Regions from separate parts of the Paraburkholderia sp. BGA-UO-ETr-F21 genome, predicted to be linked through region 3. Evidence: predicted binding sites of a transcription regulator. Region 3 holds the regulator's gene; each other region holds the start of a gene.

What was found. Region 3 encodes LexA, which represses DNA repair genes until DNA is damaged. Its sites were predicted from a motif close to ACTGTATNNNNATACAGT; they were not measured.
Region 1: recA (recombinase RecA) is a predicted target of LexA. The motif match lies at 1,867-1,884, and genes of this name have one in related genera.
Region 2: imuA (translesion DNA synthesis-associated protein ImuA) is a predicted target of LexA. The motif match lies at 2,174-2,191, and genes of this name have one in related genera.

Annotation. Positions count from the first base shown of each region.
Region 1 is NZ_JCAQOY010000040.1:197,254-203,165, reverse strand. Features, by position in the region: gene recX (recombination regulator RecX) at 1-702, opposite strand, end outside; gene recA (recombinase RecA) at 710-1,786, opposite strand; gene AC57B1_RS33280 (response regulator) at 2,019-2,795, shown strand; gene AC57B1_RS33275 (sensor histidine kinase) at 2,805-4,352, shown strand; gene AC57B1_RS33270 (MFS transporter) at 4,570-5,912, shown strand, end outside.
Region 2 is NZ_JCAQOY010000024.1:3,539-9,450, reverse strand. Features, by position in the region: gene AC57B1_RS15100 (error-prone DNA polymerase) at 1-46, opposite strand, end outside; gene AC57B1_RS15095 (Y-family DNA polymerase) at 53-1,522, opposite strand; gene imuA (translesion DNA synthesis-associated protein ImuA) at 1,452-2,159, opposite strand; gene AC57B1_RS15085 (hypothetical protein) at 2,308-2,517, shown strand; gene AC57B1_RS15080 (hypothetical protein) at 2,590-2,808, shown strand; gene AC57B1_RS15075 (hypothetical protein) at 2,950-3,618, shown strand; gene arsN2 (arsenic resistance N-acetyltransferase ArsN2) at 4,455-4,889, opposite strand; gene AC57B1_RS15065 (MFS transporter) at 4,924-5,912, opposite strand, start outside.
Region 3 is NZ_JCAQOY010000029.1:351,803-357,714, forward strand. Features, by position in the region: gene nodI (nodulation factor ABC transporter ATP-binding protein NodI) at 1-10, opposite strand, end outside; gene AC57B1_RS18025 (universal stress protein) at 295-759, shown strand; gene AC57B1_RS18030 (DUF2939 domain-containing protein) at 862-1,512, opposite strand; gene AC57B1_RS18035 (hypothetical protein) at 1,609-1,953, opposite strand; gene lexA (transcriptional repressor LexA) at 2,085-2,735, opposite strand; gene AC57B1_RS18045 (sulfate ABC transporter substrate-binding protein) at 3,047-4,087, shown strand; gene cysT (sulfate ABC transporter permease subunit CysT) at 4,232-5,134, shown strand; gene cysW (sulfate ABC transporter permease subunit CysW) at 5,131-5,912, shown strand, end outside.

The DNA.
Region 1 (5,912 bases), on a different contig from region 3:
GCCGGCCCACTCCTCGTCGATCCCCTTGAGGATTTTGCCGATCGTGGCGCCCGAAAACCCACGCGAGGCCAGAAAGCGCGCCTGTTTTGCCCGCTCGGCTGGCGTTTCGGGAAGCCGGCCGAATTTCTTGCGCCAGACGGCTTGGGCACGCGCGAGTTCGGTTTCGCGCAATTGCGCACTCGCCTCTTCGACGAGCATCTGGTCGACCGCATGTTGCTTCAGTTCGCCGACGATACGGCTCGCACCCAGCCGCGACGAGCGGCGATGGATCAGGCTTTCGGCGAAGCGCGAATCGGACAGCCAGTTTTCGGCTTCGAGCGAATCGAGCAAAGTATCGAGCGAATCGGTTTCCTCGACGAACGGCTTCAGCTTGCGCGCGAGTTCGGTGCGGCTGTATTCGCGGCGGGACAAATAGCCGAGCGCGCGCCCTTTCAGCGACCGTGCCGGACGTTGGGATTTTTTGGCTTCGTCTTGCCCGGGTTTCGCCTCACCTGGAACGCGACGCGAGCGGGTGTAGGTGGTCTCGGAGGGATCCGAGCCGGATGGCGGGGAGGATTCAAACTGAGCGCGCTGTGGGCTACGGCCCGCAGCGCGATCGTGTGCGTCGAACGATTCGAATGGATCGAACGACTCGTTGTCTTCATCACGCGGGCCGTCCGCGTGGCGTCCGGTATCGGACAACGGCCGGCCCTTGCGTATCACGTGATGGTTACTCTTCTTCGTCTGCGACTTCTGCGCCTGCGCCGGTCACCGCTTCAGCCATGGCATTCACGCCCAGCGACTCACGGATACGGTTTTCGATCTCGCGAGCGATATCCGGATTTTCGCGCAGGAATTCACGCGCGTTGTCCTTGCCCTGACCAATACGTTCGCCGCTGTAGCTGTACCACGCGCCGGCCTTGTCGACGATCTTGGCCTGCACGCCCAGGTCGATGATTTCGCCCTGACGCGAGATGCCTTCGCCGTACAGAATGTCGAAAATTGCTTCCCTGAACGGTGGCGACACCTTGTTCTTGACAACCTTCACGCGCGTTTCGTTGCCGATCACTTCGTCGTTCTTCTTGATCGAACCGATACGGCGAATGTCCAGACGCACCGACGCGTAGAACTTCAGCGCGTTACCGCCCGTGGTGGTTTCCGGATTGCCGAACATCACGCCGATCTTCATGCGGATCTGGTTGATGAAGATGACGAGGCAGTTCGTGCGCTTGATCGTGCCGGTGAGCTTGCGCAGCGCCTGCGACATGAGACGCGCTTGCAGACCCGGCAGCGAGTCGCCCATTTCACCTTCGATTTCAGCCTTCGGCACGAGTGCCGCGACCGAGTCGATCACGATCATGTCGATCGAGCCCGAACGCACCAGTGCGTCCGCAATTTCGAGCGCCTGTTCACCTGTGTCCGGCTGCGACACCAGCAGGTCGTTCACGTTCACGCCGAGTTTGCCCGCGTACTGGATGTCCAGCGCGTGTTCCGCGTCGATAAAGGCCGCCGTGCCGCCGATCTTCTGCATTTCGGCAATGACTTGCAGCGTCAGCGTGGTTTTACCGGACGATTCCGGGCCATAAATTTCGACCACACGGCCACGCGGCAAACCGCCGACGCCCAACGCGATGTCGAGGCCGAGCGATCCGGTTGAAACCACCTGGATGTCTTCGACTACCTCACCTGCGCCGAGCCGCATGACCGACCCTTTGCCGAACTGCTTTTCGATCTGCGCGAGTGCGGCAGCGAGTGCCTTGCTCTTTTCAGCAGTCAGTCCAGCCGAGCCTTTCTTGCTTTCTTCCATGAATCGTCCTTTGCTATGATGAACGGCGTCTGAGGCAGATGTGCAGGTCACTTTTGAAGGACAGCACACGAAACTCAGACACTGTATAAAAAAACAGTAGTTTTGGCAAGCGCGATTCTCATGCGAACACGCATTTTTACCGTCGCGCCAACCCACTACCCACAATAATTTTCGGAGACCGCTGTGCGCCGGGGGACATCCCACGGTGCCGGCAAGGCCAGGCTGGCGCACCATGCGAATTCTGATTGCCGAAGACGACAGCATACTCGCGGACGGTCTGGTTCGATCACTCCGCCAATCGGCCTATGCCGTCGACCACGTGAAGACCGGCGTCGAGGCCGACACCGCGCTGTCCATGCAAACTTTCGACCTGCTGATCCTCGATCTGGGCCTGCCGCGCATGTCCGGGCTGGAGGTGTTGCGCCGCCTGCGCGCGCGCAACTCCAATATGCCGGTGCTGATTCTGACCGCCGCGGACAGCGTCGACGAACGCGTCAAGGGTCTCGACCTCGGCGCCGACGATTACATGGCGAAGCCCTTCGCGCTGAACGAACTCGAGGCACGCGTGCGCGCCTTGACGCGGCGTGGCGCGGGCGGCGGCCCGACGGTCGTGCGGCACGGATCGCTGTCGTTCGATCAGGTCGGCCGGATCGCCTACATCAACGAGCAGGTGATCGACCTGTCCGCGCGCGAGCTGGGATTGCTCGAAGTGCTGCTGCAACGGATCGGCCGGCTGGTCTCGAAGGAACAGCTCGTCGATCACCTGTGCGAATGGGGCGAGGAAGTCAGCAACAACGCCATCGAGGTCTACGTACACCGCCTGCGCAAGAAAATCGAGCCGAGCGGCGTGCGCATCATCACCGTACGCGGGCTGGGCTACTGCCTCGAGAAAGCGGCTGCGCCGGCTAACGCGAGCACCAACGCCATGAGCACGTCCCCGCCCGCCGAGCCTGAACCGCCCGCCTCGCCGTCGTCCGGCTCGATGCCGGCGAGCCACCACTACAAATAGAAGACGCCCATGTCCGCACGCGCAGACCGCGCTACGGCGCACGCGGCGGACCTCGACGAGGCGCGCGACGAGCGCTACGCCAACCCGTTCGCCCCGCCCGACGAAACCGAAGCCGCCGCCGAAGCACGCCCGCGCTCGCTGTTCGGCGAGATTCTAGACTGGATGCTGGCGCCGCTTCTGCTGCTTTGGCCGATGAGCCTCGCCGTCACGTATCTGGTCGCCAAGTCGATCGCGAACGGCCCGTTCGACCGCGCGCTCGAAACCGACGCTTACGTGCTCGCCCGCCAGATCCATCCGGTCAACGGCGTGGCCGAGCTATCGCTGCCCGATTCCACTCGCGATTTTCTGCGCACCGACAATGTGGACAGCGTGTTCTACCAGGTGCTCGGCACGCGCGGCGAACTCGTGGGCGGCGAGCGCGATATGCCGCTGCCGCACGAGGAAGACCGGCCGCAGCCGGGTCTCGTCGAATTCCGTGACGACGTGCTGCGCGGCAACGACATTCGCGTCGCCTACACCACGGTCGAGTTTCCGCAGACGCCGGGTGCGCAGCCGGTACTGGTGCAGGTCGCCGAGACGCTCGACAAACGCAGCCAGCTCGCCAACGACATCATCAAGGGCGTGATCCTGCCGCAGTTCGTGATTCTGCCGCTCGCGATCCTGCTCGTGTGGTTCGGCCTCTCGCGCGGCCTCGCGCCGCTGCACGCGCTGCAGGCGCATATCCGCGCGCGCCGCCCGGACGATCTTTCGCCGCTCGAAGCGCGCCGCGCGCCGCCCGAAATCGAGCCGCTCGTCACCTCGTTCAACGATCTGCTGACGCGCCTCGAACAGAACATGGAGCTGCAAAAGCGCTTTATCGCCGACGCCGCGCATCAAATGAAAACGCCGCTTGCCGGCCTGCGCACCCAGGCCGAACTGGCACTGCGCCAGGACGCCTCCGCCGAAGTTCACCGCTCGCTCGAACAGATCGCCACCAGTTCGGAGCACGCCGCACGGCTCGTCACGCAGTTGCTGGCGCTGGCGCGCGCGGAGAACCGCATGTCGGGCCAGATTTTTACGCCGGTCGAAGTGACGGAAGTGGCGCGCAGCGCGGTGCGCGACTGGGTTCAGGCCGCGCTCGCAAAGGAGATGGATCTCGGCTACGAGGGGCCAGACGAGCTCGTCGAAGTCGACGGCAATCCGGTCATGCTGCGCGAAATGCTGTCGAATCTGATCGACAACGCCATCCGCTATACGCCGCCGGGCGGGCGCATCACCGTCAGGGTGCGGCATGATGCGCCGGCCCGCCTCGTCCATCTGGAAGTCGAGGATACGGGGCTCGGCATTCCGGTCGCCGAGCGTTCGCGGGTGATCGAGCGCTTCTACCGGATTCTCGGCCGAGAAGGCGACGGCAGCGGCCTCGGGCTCGCGATCGTGCGCGAGATAGCGACCATGCACGGCGGCGAGCTGACGATCGACGATAACGTGTATCAAACCTCGCCGCGGCTTGCCGGGACGCTCGTACGTGTCAGCTTGCACATTCACGAGCGGGACGGGACTTACCCTAACGCCTCCTGAAAGCGCACACGCGCTATCTCAATATTAAGAAACGTTGACTGTGCATTGCGCGATTTTGAATATTAATTGACGCGCGTTGAATGAAATCGCGCTGCACGCCGCAAGCTGCGATTTCACCTCCCCACGTCAGTACACCGTAAGTTTCCACTCCAATAATCGGTTTCACGGGAACGCCGTTACCGGCGGACCGCGTGCATATCAATATTGGAGACGACATATGGCTACCGTTGGCGGGCAAATCTCGCACGTGCCGATGACGAGTGAAGAGAAACGGGTGATCTTCGCATCGTCGCTGGGTACGGTTTTCGAGTGGTACGACTTCTATCTGGCCGGCTCGCTCGCGGCCTTCATCAGCAAGAGCTTCTTCTCCGGCGTCAATCCGACGGCCGCCTTCATCTTCACGCTACTCAGCTTCGCCGCCGGCTTCGCGGTCCGGCCGTTCGGCGCGATCGTGTTCGGGCGGCTCGGCGATCTGGTTGGGCGCAAGTACACGTTCCTCGTGACGATCGTGATCATGGGCCTGTCGACGTTCCTCGTCGGCTTTCTGCCGGGCTACGCATCGATCGGTATCGCCGCGCCGGTGATCTTCGTCGCCATGCGGATGCTGCAAGGTCTGGCGCTCGGCGGCGAGTACGGCGGTGCCGCCACGTACGTGGCCGAACACGCGCCGGCGGGTCGCCGCGGCTTCTACACGGCCTGGATCCAGACGACTGCTACCCTCGGCCTGTTCCTGTCGCTGCTGGTGATTCTCGGCGTGCGCACGGCAATGGGCGAAGAAGCGTTCGGCGACTGGGGCTGGCGCATTCCGTTTGTCGCGTCGATCCTCCTGCTGGGCGTGTCGGTGTGGATTCGTCTGCAACTGCATGAATCGCCGGTGTTCGAGCGCATCAAGGCAGAAGGCAAGACCTCCAAGGCGCCGCTGACCGAAGCTTTCGGCCAGTGGAAAAACCTGAAGATCGTGATTCTCGCGCTGATCGGCCTGACCGCCGGCCAGGCGGTGGTCTGGTACACGGGCCAGTTCTACACGCTGTTCTTCCTGACGCAGACGCTGAAGGTGGACGGCAGCAGCGCCAACATCATGATCGCGATCGCGCTTCTGATCGGCACGCCGTTCTTCCTGTTCTTCGGCTCGCTGTCGGATCGTATCGGCCGCAAGCCGATCATCATGGCCGGCCTGCTGATCGCCGCGTGCACGTACTTCCCGCTGTTCAAGGCGCTGACGCACTACACCAACCCGGCGCTGGAAACTGCAACCGCGAAGGCGCCGATCGTCGTGATTGCGAATCCGGACGAGTGCTCGTTCCAGTTCAACCCGGTCGGCACCTCGAAGTTCACGAGTTCCTGCGACATCGCCAAGAGCGCGCTCTCGAAGGCCGGCCTGAACTACGAGAACGTCGCCGCGCCGGCTGGCACGCTGGCGGAGATCAAGGTCGGCGATACGGTGATCAACACGTATGACGGCAAGGCCGCCGACGCCAAGGATCAAGGCAAGGCGTTCGACAAGACGCTCGCGACGACGCTGAAGACCGCGGGTTATCCGCCGAAGGCCGATCCCTCGCA
Region 2 (5,912 bases), on a different contig from region 3:
AGAAAAGCTCGGCATAAGCCGGCAGCACGTTGAACGTTGTGTCCATGGCGCGTCATCCAAACAGGCCATGAAGGAACCACCGCTGCTCTTCCTCCGCGTCGCGGCTGCTGACTCGCTCGCGATATATCCAGTAGCAGCTCTGGTCTTCCCCCTGCGCCACGAAATAGTCACGCGTCACCAGCTCACCATCAAACCAGCCAGCTTCGATACGTTCACCGGGCGACACCATCCGCAGCGGAGACCCATAGAAGGGACGATGCTGACGCATAAGCAGCCGCACCGGACTGTCCAGCATCCAGGTGGGTCTTGGCAGACCGAGCGGAAGTGATTCCTGCTTTGACTTGAGCGTCACCGGCACCCAGCGGTTGGCGACCTCCGGGCGATGGTCGGCAGTCGGTGCGGGGCGAAGAACGTTATCCTCTCCGAGTCGCGCAACTAGCAGCTCAAGAAGACGTGCGTGGTCTTCCTTTGAACCTCCCGGTTCCGGGAATAGCGTGTCAGATGCCGGTGCTGCGGACTCGACTTTGGAAGCATCGAGTCGCAGCGCGATGACCGGCGCAACCAGCTCAATCCGGTGCAGCCGCTCCTTCAGTAGCCTGGCGAGATGCTCCTCCTTCCATGTCGGCTCGCCCAATGCGATGTCGATGGCCGTCGGCTCCATAGCGTCGCGACCACGTTCATGTTCGAGCAGCAGCCTTATAGCCGTGACCGCCAGCTGCTTGGCGCAAAGCCAGCCGCACAGTTGCACGATGAGTCGATGGGCACCGAAGACTGCGCCGTCCGCATCCTCAAGCCGGTCCGGCATTTCGATACGTGCGGAGAAAGTCGGCGGCAGTTCTAGCCAATCAAAGAGTTCGGGCGCGGTGCCAAATGCGCGGTCGAGCGTATCGAGCAGATGTTCACCACATCGACGCTGCAGGCCGGCGCGTGGCAAACGCCTGATGTCAGCAATGGTCTCGCAGCCAAGTCCGGAAAACCATTCTCCGAACGGCCGAACTTCAGGAACGGCCATCATTGGCAGAGCGGCGAGCCGTTGCTCGAGCGATGCGAGCTTGAGCACGCGGCGGTTCCCAAACTTTGCGAGTAGCCATCCTCCCTGACCGGTGGGTGCAGCACTGATGCGTGCAGTAAGCCCAAGCGTCCCGAGAACAGCCTTCGCTTCCCGACACAATGCGAGCAACCCGCCAAAGAGACGCAGACTCGCACCCACCTCCACCACGACGGTCGCTTCGTCAAGCAAGGCGACTTCAGGCGAGAAGCGCATCAGGGCAACACCCACCTCGCGCTGTGCCGCCGCTTCCCTGGCGGCATCGCGTTCATGCATCTCCGTTTCCGGCGACAGTGTCAGCACTCCGCCGCGCTTCATCCCGAGGCGCACGCCAGCTGCACGAGCTGTGCTGTCTGTAATGACCACTTTGTCTCTCTCCAGTACAGCACTTCCGTGCGCCGGCTCAGATGACCACTTCGGTCGGAACACCTCGAGCGGCAACTTCGGCAAGTGGACGGCGAGAAAGACGCGCATGTCGGGAAAGCAATACAGGAGTGGACTGAAGGGGAATTGACAGAGGCTCTGCGCGCGCGGGCCCTCGTCGTTTGACAATGTCAACGGTTAGACCGTCGACTGATGGTCTCAAAGCAAGCCGCAACAGGGCGGGTGACGAATCCTGCGCCGCTGCCAGAGGCCGGACCATCACGAAGAGTGTTTCGGATGACTGTGCCGCCAGATGCAGGCGCCGCAGCGATGAGGCCTGCGCGTATTGCGCCCAAAAGATGAGCGCACCGCAACTGCCTGCCCGCAGAATCTGCTCCGCCGACCAGAGCGCATCGGCGGTCTTCTGCGCTTTCACCCGCAACACCTGGTCAATAGGAAGTCCGATGTAGCTGAGTCCAAGTCCGTCCGGGGTGTGCGGCGGCTGCACAAACGCCACAGGGCGGTTGCCCGAACCACTGAGTGCCGGGCGCAACAGTCGCAATTCACCGACCCCGGCCTGCTGCACCATCAGGTCGATGAGCGCACCGACTGGCCAGCCCCCGCCCGGGAGCTCGGCCGACAGCGCGGGATAGCCGGTCTCAACGACCCGCCCACGGCCACGCGCGAGCTGGGACGCACGCCACAAGGACGGGTGTATCTCTTCGGCCGTGACGGTAGCGGTGGACATATGGCAACAAAAAACCTGTATATTTATACAGTATCGTACACGCAAATTCGTAGGCGTGAACTGTCACTTTTATTTGAGGAACGACGGCCGTGCGTCATCCATCGCTCGGCCTCATTTCCTGCTTCCATTGCTCAGAGGAGGTTCCACCATGAGAGCAGATGAATGGGTTCGGGAGGCCGAACGCGAATCGAAACTTGTGGATGCCTTGTACAAGGCACGTAGTCTGATTTCGATGCACAACGGCATGACCGTGCGATGCGACGGCGAGGAATGGCCGCTCGATTTCGGCCAGGAGCTGAAGATGATTGACGCCACATTGAAGATGGCCGGAGTCGAGACTCAACGCCTCAAGCAGTAGCTGCTTGCCGAATCGCGAGAACTCGGGCAATCACTGGAAAGAATCGGTTCAGAGGTCCTTCGAGGTCAGCAGATGCAAACTGAGAAATACCGTGGATACACGCTGTGGGGTCATGCCATCTTGCAGCAGGAAGGCATCCCACAGCCGGCGAAATTCGCAGGAAGCGGCACGGTCACGCGCGACACCAAGGTCGTCGAGGTATCCGGGGTACTCGACGCTTTTGATAGTGACGAAGAAGCAGAGTTGGTAGGCCTTTCGTGGTGTCGGGCGTGGGTAGATAGTCACGGCTAGCGCGGAGGTCGCGGCAACCGCGCTTCGGTTTGCGTAGAACTCGCCTTGCACAATTAGGGTCATCAATCTATAACGGACTCGGGTACCGCCGTCCGTTTCGCATTTTTCGCGTGGTGCTCGTCCCGTGAATCGGAGGTGCCCATGTACTGTGCTCGGAAAACGGTTGCCACGCTCGTCGCCGTGTCGGCATCGTCGTTCATATCAGCAACTCATGCCGAGTCCAGTCTCAGCTACTTAGGAGACGCGACAAATGCCATCTACTCCTTGACCGGCAATTCCAGCCCAGAGGAAGTTGCGAAAGCTTATTCGCAAGGATGCACCGCACTAAAACGCTTGAGCGACGACCAATCTTTCAAAAAGGCGCTCCACAAGAAAGCCGGAAAATCCGGAGGCACTGCACAGCGCGAAGCTCTCCAAGCAGCGCGTACTTTCGCCGGAAGTTTTGTCGACTCGGAGTCAGGCGCGTTGAAACAAATTGGCGTGAGCGACGATGCTGCCAAACAGGTCCTCCATAGAGCATACGACTTCCGGAAGGACATAACTGACAAGCCAGACCCCAATCTCATTGAACGAGACATCACCGATACACGGGATGTTGTTTGCAAGGCGAGCGCGCAGGCGTCGGCCTCTTTGCAGGATGCGAAGAACCGAAATCGATGGGAACTGATTGCCTTGGGATTCGGTGGCGTAGCGCTTATAGCGGCTGATGCCGGGTCCGAGATTCCATCGGGCGGCTTAGCCACCGCTTCATTCGGACTTGGCGTGGGAATGGTTGGAACGTTTCTAAGCAAAACCACGAAGGAGTGGTGAGACCGACGCAACGTTGAGCGTCAATAAGTGCCGGTGCAGACATTGCACGAGAATCGAGCAACTGAGCTGAAGCACAAGCAAAAAACGGAACCGGTGTTATACAACGGATACGAAGTGTGGGGCATGCTATCCCGCAGAATGGAGGCTACGCCGCTAGCGGCACCATAACGTCTGGCCGGAAATTCATTGAAGGTTCAGGCGTGCTTGCGACATGCGGACCCGAGGGAGAGGCGCGCGCCATCGGTATAGCGTGGGCTCGCGCATGGGTTGACACTCACGGGTAGGTCAGACCCGTGAGCTAAAAAGACTTCCATCCACTTATGGCTTTGTGTCTTAAAGGACTCTTCATGTCGATGAAGAAGTAAAAAGACATCTAGCGAATGATGTTTTAACTTTTACCGGGGGCTCATTTTAGGTCCCCGGCACTGCTCCAGCGCCGCACTATCGCGCTCCTCAATAGTGCGGCCGGGCGCCGGTCAGCATGTCCCAGTATTCCTGACGCGGCAACCCGACCGCCTGAGGAAGCCTCATTTCGGGCCATCCTTCGTAGAGAGTGCGCATTCAGTTGTCAGCCGGCCTCGGTAGCCTGCTGTAATACACGATGGAACCTCCCCAAAGCTCGCACGAGATTAAGCTGCCGGGGATGGGGGACCATTCTGAGTATTTGTACGTCGCCGAGGTGCCTCGCGGGCGCAGTGCTTTTTAGAATGGCAAGCATCGCGGGCGTAACCCAAGTCGCGCGGGCACCGGGATTTACCTAGAGAGCGGTGGGCGCTGTTCGCGGCCGCTTAACTAGGCGGGAAGTCAAACGCTCCTCGCTTCCGTAAGGATAAGCGTCAAAGTGCCTTCTTGAAGCAGACAGCGCTCGCCGGGCACAACTGTGAAAATTGCGTACTCCCCTGCAACTCTGCAGGCGCGGTGCCTCGGTCGACACGTGCATAGCCGACCCTCGGAAAGAAGTCTGCAGCAGTCGTGGTGAGCAACCAAAGCTCGCCAACGCCTGAAGCTCGCGCGAGGTCTTCGGCGTGAGCCACCAAGTCGCCACCCAAACGACAATTGCGAGCAAGCTTCGCTACCGCCAGCGACCGCAGCAACGCATCGGTTCCAAACCGCTCCAGGCCAACGCTGCCGACAACTGAACCAGCGGCATTTTCTGCGACAGCAAAACTGCGCAACAGGTCGGGAGTTACATCGGAAGCCGGCAACCCGTTTTCCGCGAGCAATACTTTGATGGCATCAAGGTCTTCGTTTCGTGCAGCACGTATCATCATAGTCGAGTTATCCTGGGTGATTTTGGAAGCGAAGTCAGGCGGCTCCAGTTGTCATGTGACGGCTGACCCGAACAGCCACACAGAACGCAATTGCAGACAGTATCGAGACGAGAAAGACCGTCCATTCAACAGTCACATAGCCATGCGTGAAGCTCCAGATGCTGGCAGCGGCAATCGGCGCGATTCCCTTCGCGACGTTCGACGGAAAGGAAAGCATACCGCTGACCGCGCCATACCCCTCCGTCCACATCAGGTCCTGGACGATGGTGCCGCGGAGGATGGTCATCATGCCATTCGCGGCGCCGTAGCAAAGCGCAAACAACCACAGCAGCGCGGCGGACTGGCCCGCGCCTATCAGGACAAGGGTCGACAGGGGAAAGAGCGTTACGACGATGATGCCGACCGTACTCACGTGAACGGTTCGACCGAAAGTGAACCACACCGCTCGCGAGGCGACCTGAGCTGGGCCAATGAGCGCCATGGTTGTAACCAGGACAGCGTTCGACACGCCGCGCTCAACCATGAGCGGCACAAGATGGAAAGTGAGTGCCGCGAACGTCGCATAGTAGGCCGTAAAGCAGATGGCGAGCGCCCAGAAAATTGGCGAATGAACAGCACGACGTGTAGCCGCATCGTTCGCCCTTTTTACATCGCCACTCGCCGGCCGTGCTTCAGCGGCAATCCTCGACGAACGGATTGCCGCCATGTGAACAGGAAGGCAGATGAGAATGTTCAGTGCAGCGAGAACAACAAGTGACGTGCGCCATCCGACCGCGCCAATGAGGAACTGGGTCAACGGAATAAAAACCGTGCTGGCGAATCCGGCGACCAAAGTGATGAGCGTGATTTTGGTACGGAAGCTTCGCGGATAGCGGTGGGTCACTACCGCAAATACCGGGTCATAAAATGTGGCCGCCATGGAAACGCCAAGGCCAATCCACACGACGAACAACATCGTCAACGATTGAGCCTCGGCCCAGAGCAGCAGCATCGCCGCGGCGATGACCGAGCCGAGGGCCATGA
Region 3 (5,912 bases):
CTTCAGGCATGGATCGAACGAGTCTCCGGAACAGACATGGATGATTCTAATGGCCGGGAGGGCCGCCTATTCTAGGGCATTGGCGGGTCGGCGTTGGTGCGCGCCCGACGCTCCCGCACGGGTTTCCCGCACTGCGGCAACGAGCCGCAAGCAACCCTGTTGGCGCGCGCACCTCTTTAGAGCGTGGCTTGTGTGCCGTTACCGCACAGTTAGCGTTTTCCATCCCTTGCAACCTGAATTGCGGCGCACCATGATTCATTCAGATCGCGCGTCCCGCGCGAAGGGAGAAAAATCATGGCGAGCTACCAGAAAATCCTGCTGTGCTACGACGGCTCGCGCGAAGGCCGCAAAGCATTGCGTTGCGGCGCCGATCTGGCGTTGGATCTGAAAGCGGAAACGCACTTGTTGTCGGTCGTCGATATGCGTTCGAGCATTGCGCAAAGCGCGGGCCTGCTGACCGACGTGGCTTGCGGCAGCTTCGAAAAGACCGCCCGCGACATCCTTCAGGAAGGCGTGGACTGGCTTACCGAGCGAGGCGTGAGCGCACAAGGGCATTTCGCGTTCGGCCATCCGATCGACGAGATCGCCAACCTTGCCAATGAATTGCACGTCGACCTGGTTGTGGTCGGCCACCGCTGTCGTACCGGTTTGTCACGGTGGTGGATGGGCGCGGGTAATACGCCGCTGCTCGACCGCGTCTCGTGCAGCATTCTGGTGGCGTGTTCTTCCGCTCAGGAGCAGCAGCAGGCGGCGGCCTGATAGCGGCTGCGTATCGCGCCTGGGTCTAGCGTCTGGATGCCGGCCCGGCTACCGCGAGCGTGCTCAACGGGCCGGTCGCCTCGGCCCGACGACCCCAGGCGATCACTCGTTCAGGTTGACCGCGGCCAGCTTCCATGTGAAGACACCCTCGCGCTGGAAGATCGCCGAGTAACGCGCGTCGCCGGCGCCGTGCTGGTAGGTGACGACGAACTCGTTGAGGCCGCGATAGCCCGCGGTGGTTTGCGGCGGCTGCGCAGGCGCGGCGTTGGTGTTGCCGTTGCCCGCAGTTCCAACGGCAGGCGCCGCCGGTGCGGGTGAGGCCGCGGCGCCATCCGCCGGCGTGTTCGCAGCAGGCGGTGCGGGCGGCCGTTCGCCCGGATCGCCGCGCGGCGGCATGCCGTTCAGTAAAGCCGCCACGCCGTCTGGGGTGGCATAGGCATCTACGAGCGGGCCAATCAGCGCGACGCCGATCATCGCGCCAATGGCGGCCAGCGGATGGCCGTTGCTGTGCGCGTCGAGCCGCCGCGTGAGCAGCCCGGCGACCTGCTGCTTCAGGCTCTCGCGCAACGCGGGAAAGTCGACGTATTGATTGACCGTTTGCGTGTCGCGCGCATCGGCGGCGCGTTTGAGATTGTTCAGCGCGAGATACGGTGACGCGTACGCAAACCCGAGCGCCGCGATTAGCACAATCACGATCAGCGTGACGATCAGCGGCCGGGTGGCGCCGCCTTTAATGCGTTTCGAAACTGCCATCGAACGGGACTCTCCATCAGGTGTGATCTAACGTGGACCGCGGCCACACGAAAACGATCCCATGCGATGCGATATCGCCGCCCGCCATACCTTCCATCAAGACTCGAATACCGCCCCGTGGACGTTTGCCTCGTCGGCAATGCAGCGGTCGATCATGCGGCACACAGCGTCCACCGTGCCGACCATGATGAGGCGCGACGGGCCGTGATAGACCCGCACTGGTGCGCGACGGGCCGGTTCGGCCGTATTCAGACCCGAGTTCAGCGACACGCGGGCAAATGCCGGCAACGACGATGGCAGGCTCGACACGCTGTCCGGCGAATCGAACAGCGACGGCGTGCTGCCCGTGGACGCCTCGATCAATGAGCAGGGCACCAGCTTGCGAAGATGGCGCAGACGACCGAACTGGCGAAAAGGCAGCAGGCGGGCAAGACGTTCCATGAGACTCTCCAGGCGATGCAGCGTTAATGCAGCGCTAATGCGGCGTTGGCGCGGCTTTCTACTTTGTCGAACGGGCAAGAAGGGGCTTGGATCGAAGTGCTGGGGAAACAAGCCGCCTGGAACCTGGCCGTTCAGAACTCGCCGGGGCGGATCAGCCCCACGGCGATACCTTCCAGCGCGAATTCCGCACTGCCGGTTTCAACGAAGATGTTTTCGTAATCGGGGTTCTCGGCGATCAACTCGAGCCCGTTCGGCCGGCGCTTCAGGCGCTTGACCGTGACGTCGTCGCCAAGCCGGGCAATGATGATCTGGCCGTCTTTGGCTTCCGTTCTCTTTTGCACCGCGAGCAGGTCGCCGTCGAAGATGCCCGCGTCGCGCATGGACAACCCGCGTACCTTCAGCAGGTAATCGGGCTTGCTCGAAAACAGCGCCGGGTCGCAAGCGTAGTGCTGGGAGATATGTTCCTGCGCGAGGATCGGGCTACCCGCGGCCACCCGCCCGATCAGCGGTAGCGACAATTGCATGATGCTGGCGTGCGGCAACGTGAACTGGTGCGGCGAATCTTCCGGGCCGGCCAGCAGGCGGATGCCGCGCGACGCGCCGGCCGCGAGTTCGATCACGCCCTTGCGGGCGAGCGCCCGCAGATGTTCTTCTGCCGAGTTGGCCGAGCTGAAGCCCAGTTCGGCGGCGATTTCCGCGCGGGTGGGCGGAAAGCCGGTGCGTTCGATAGCCCTGCGGATCAGATCGAAAACCTGCTGCTGTCGTGCGGTGAGTTTGGTCATGGCGCCACTGTATGTATGAACAGGTGACTGTATTTTTATACAGTATTCCGCGCAATTCAAGCTTTACTTTAAGTTCGTGCCGAAGGGTGGTGTTGGAGCGTCGTCAAGCGACGCTCCAACACCCGTTTACCTGCCGCAACGCCTTATCCAGCTGTCATTACCACTTTTGCGTATTAAAAAATGAAGAAACATTATTTTTAATGATGAAAGCCCTTCGATAGACTGGCCTCCAGTTGCCGTTCATGTGCACGTGACCGCGACGCAAAAAGACACCACACGCTGTTTCGGCGCACAACGCGGAGAAAGTTGACATGAATCACCAAGGTACGGGGCTGGCAGGCAGAACGAAGAAACTCATCGCGGCGCTCGCATTGGGCGCGGCGAGCGCGCTCGGCGTGATGGCGCAGGCGCATGCTGCCGACACGACACTGCTGAACGTGTCCTATGACCCGACGCGCGAGTTGTATCAGGACGTCAACCAGGCGTTCGGCAAGGAATGGAAGGCGAAGACCGGCGAGACGATCACCTTCAAGCAGTCGCACGGCGGCTCCGGCGCGCAGGCGCGTTCGGTGCTCGACGGCCTGCAGGCCGACGTCGTGACGCTCGCGCTCGCTTACGACATCGACGCGCTGGCCAACAAGGGTTTGCTGGACAAGGGCTGGCAGAAGCGCTTGCCGGACAACGCGTCGCCGTACACGTCGACGATCGTGTTTCTGGTGCGCAAGGGCAACCCGAAGCACATCAAGGATTGGGACGACCTGATCAAGCCGGGTGTGTCGATCGTCACGCCGAATCCGAAGACCTCGGGCGGGGCGCGCTGGAACTATCTCGCGGCATGGGCATACGCCGAGCATCAGCCGGGCGGCAACGATCAGAAGGCCAGGGAATTCGTCGGCAAGCTCTACAAGAACGCCGGCGTGCTGGATTCGGGCGCGCGCGGCGCGACCACCAGCTTCGTGCAACGCGGTATCGGCGACGTGCTGATCGCATGGGAAAACGAAGCCTTCCTGTCGCTGAAGGAGTTCGGACCGGAGAAGTTCGAGATCGTGGTGCCGTCGGTCAGCATTCTGGCCGAGCCGCCGGTTGCGGTGGTGGACAAGGTGGTGGACAAACACGGCACGCGCAAGCTCGCCGAAGCGTATCTGAACTTCCTGTATAGCGAGCAAGGCCAGGAAATCGCGGCAAAGAACTTCTACCGTCCGCGATCGAACAAGGTGCCGGCCGAGCTGACCGCCAAGTTTCCGAAGCTGAAGCTGTACACGGTCGACGATTCGTTCGGCGGCTGGACCAACGCGCAGAAGACGCACTTTGCCGACGGCGGCGTGTTCGATTCGATCTATCAACCGCAATAACTATCGAGCCGTTGCCTTCACCAGCATAGGCAGCAAAGCGATGCGGCAACGCGTCACTCCGGAGCGCGCCCCCAGGGGCGCGCTTTTGGCCAGCCAGGGCCCGGCGGCCGGAAACACGAGCATCAACCTGAACGAGTAACGAGCATGACGACGTTGACCTTCCGAAAACCGAGCGCCTTGCCCGGTTTTGGCCTGACACTCGGCATCACGGTGGCTTATCTGAGCCTCGTGGTGCTGATTCCGCTTGCGGCGACCTTTCTGAAGACCGCGACGCTCGACTGGAGCCAGTTCGTGCGCGCGGTGAGTTCGCCGCGCGTGCTCGCGTCGTATCGCCTGACGTTCTTCTCCGCGCTCGGCGGCGCGCTGATCAACGCGGTGTTCGGCTTTCTGGTGGCGTGGGTGCTGGTGCGCTACACGTTTCCGTTCAAGCGCCTCGTCGACGCCGTGGTCGATCTACCGTTCGCGCTGCCCACATCCGTGGCCGGCATTTCGCTCGCGGCCGTGTATGCGGGCAACGGCTGGATCGGGCAGTTCCTCGAACCGCTCGGCCTGAAAATCGCGTTCACGCCGGCCGGTGTGCTGGTCGCGCTGACGTTCATCGGTTTGCCGTTCGTCGTGCGCACGGTGCAGCCGGTGCTCGAAGAGTTCGAACGCGAACAGGAAGAGGCGGCCGCGTGCCTCGGTGCTTCGCGCTGGCTGACGTTTCGCCGCGTGGTGTTGCCGGCCGTGTTTCCGGCTCTGTTGACGGGCTTCGCGCTGGCTTTCGCGCGCGCGCTCGGCGAATACGGTTCGGTGATTTTCATCGCCGGCAATGTACCGATGAAGTCGGAAATCACGTCGCTTCTCATCATCACGAAGCTCGAGCAATACGACTACGCGGGGGCCACGGCTATCGCGGTGGTGATGCTGGTCGTGTCGTTCCTGATGCTGCTGCTGATCAACACCTTGCAGTGGTATTTGCAGCGCCGCACGGGCCGCGGCGGCGCGGGCCCGGTGCCGGCCGCCAGTGTGGCGAGCGTTGCGGCAATCGGCGGAGGTGTGCAATGAGCCGGCGAACCGTAAATGACGTATCCGCCGCGAGTGTTGCGAACAACGCCGCTGCCGTTGCGGTGGCGCCGCGCGCGCCACTGAATGCCGCGCGCCGTCCCGACCCTGTCACCGAACCACCGCTCGTGCGCTGGATTCTGACCGGCATCGCGCTGCTGTTCCTCGCGCTGTTTCTGGTGGTGCCGCTCGTCGCCGTCTTTTATCAGGCGCTCGCCAAAGGTCTTGGTTTCTATCTGGAATCGCTCGCCGACCCGGACGCGCTGTCGGCAATCAAGCTGACCGTGATCACCGCTGCCATCGCCGTGCCGTTGAACCTCGTGTTCGGTCTCGCGGCTTCATGGTGTATCGCCAAGTTCGAATTCCGCGGCAAGGCGCTCCTGACCACGCTGATCGATCTGCCGTTCTCGGTTTCACCGGTGATCTCGGGCTTGATCTACGTGCTGATGTTCGGCGCGCAGGGCTGGTTCGGCCCGTGGCTGCAGGACCACAACATCCAGATCATTTTCGCGGTGCCGGGCATCGTGATGGCGACGATCTTCGTCACGTTTCCGTTCGTCGCGCGTGAACTGATTCCGTTGATGCAGGCACAAGGCAACGACGAAGAAGAAGCCGCGCACGTGCTCGGCGCGTCGGGCTGGCAGACTTTCCGCCGCGTCACGCTGCCGAACGTCAAATGGGGCCTGCTGTATGGCGTGATTCTGTGCAACGCGCGGGCAATGGGCGAGTTCGGCGCCGTGTCGGTGGTGTCGGGCCATATTCGCGGTCAGACCGACACGAT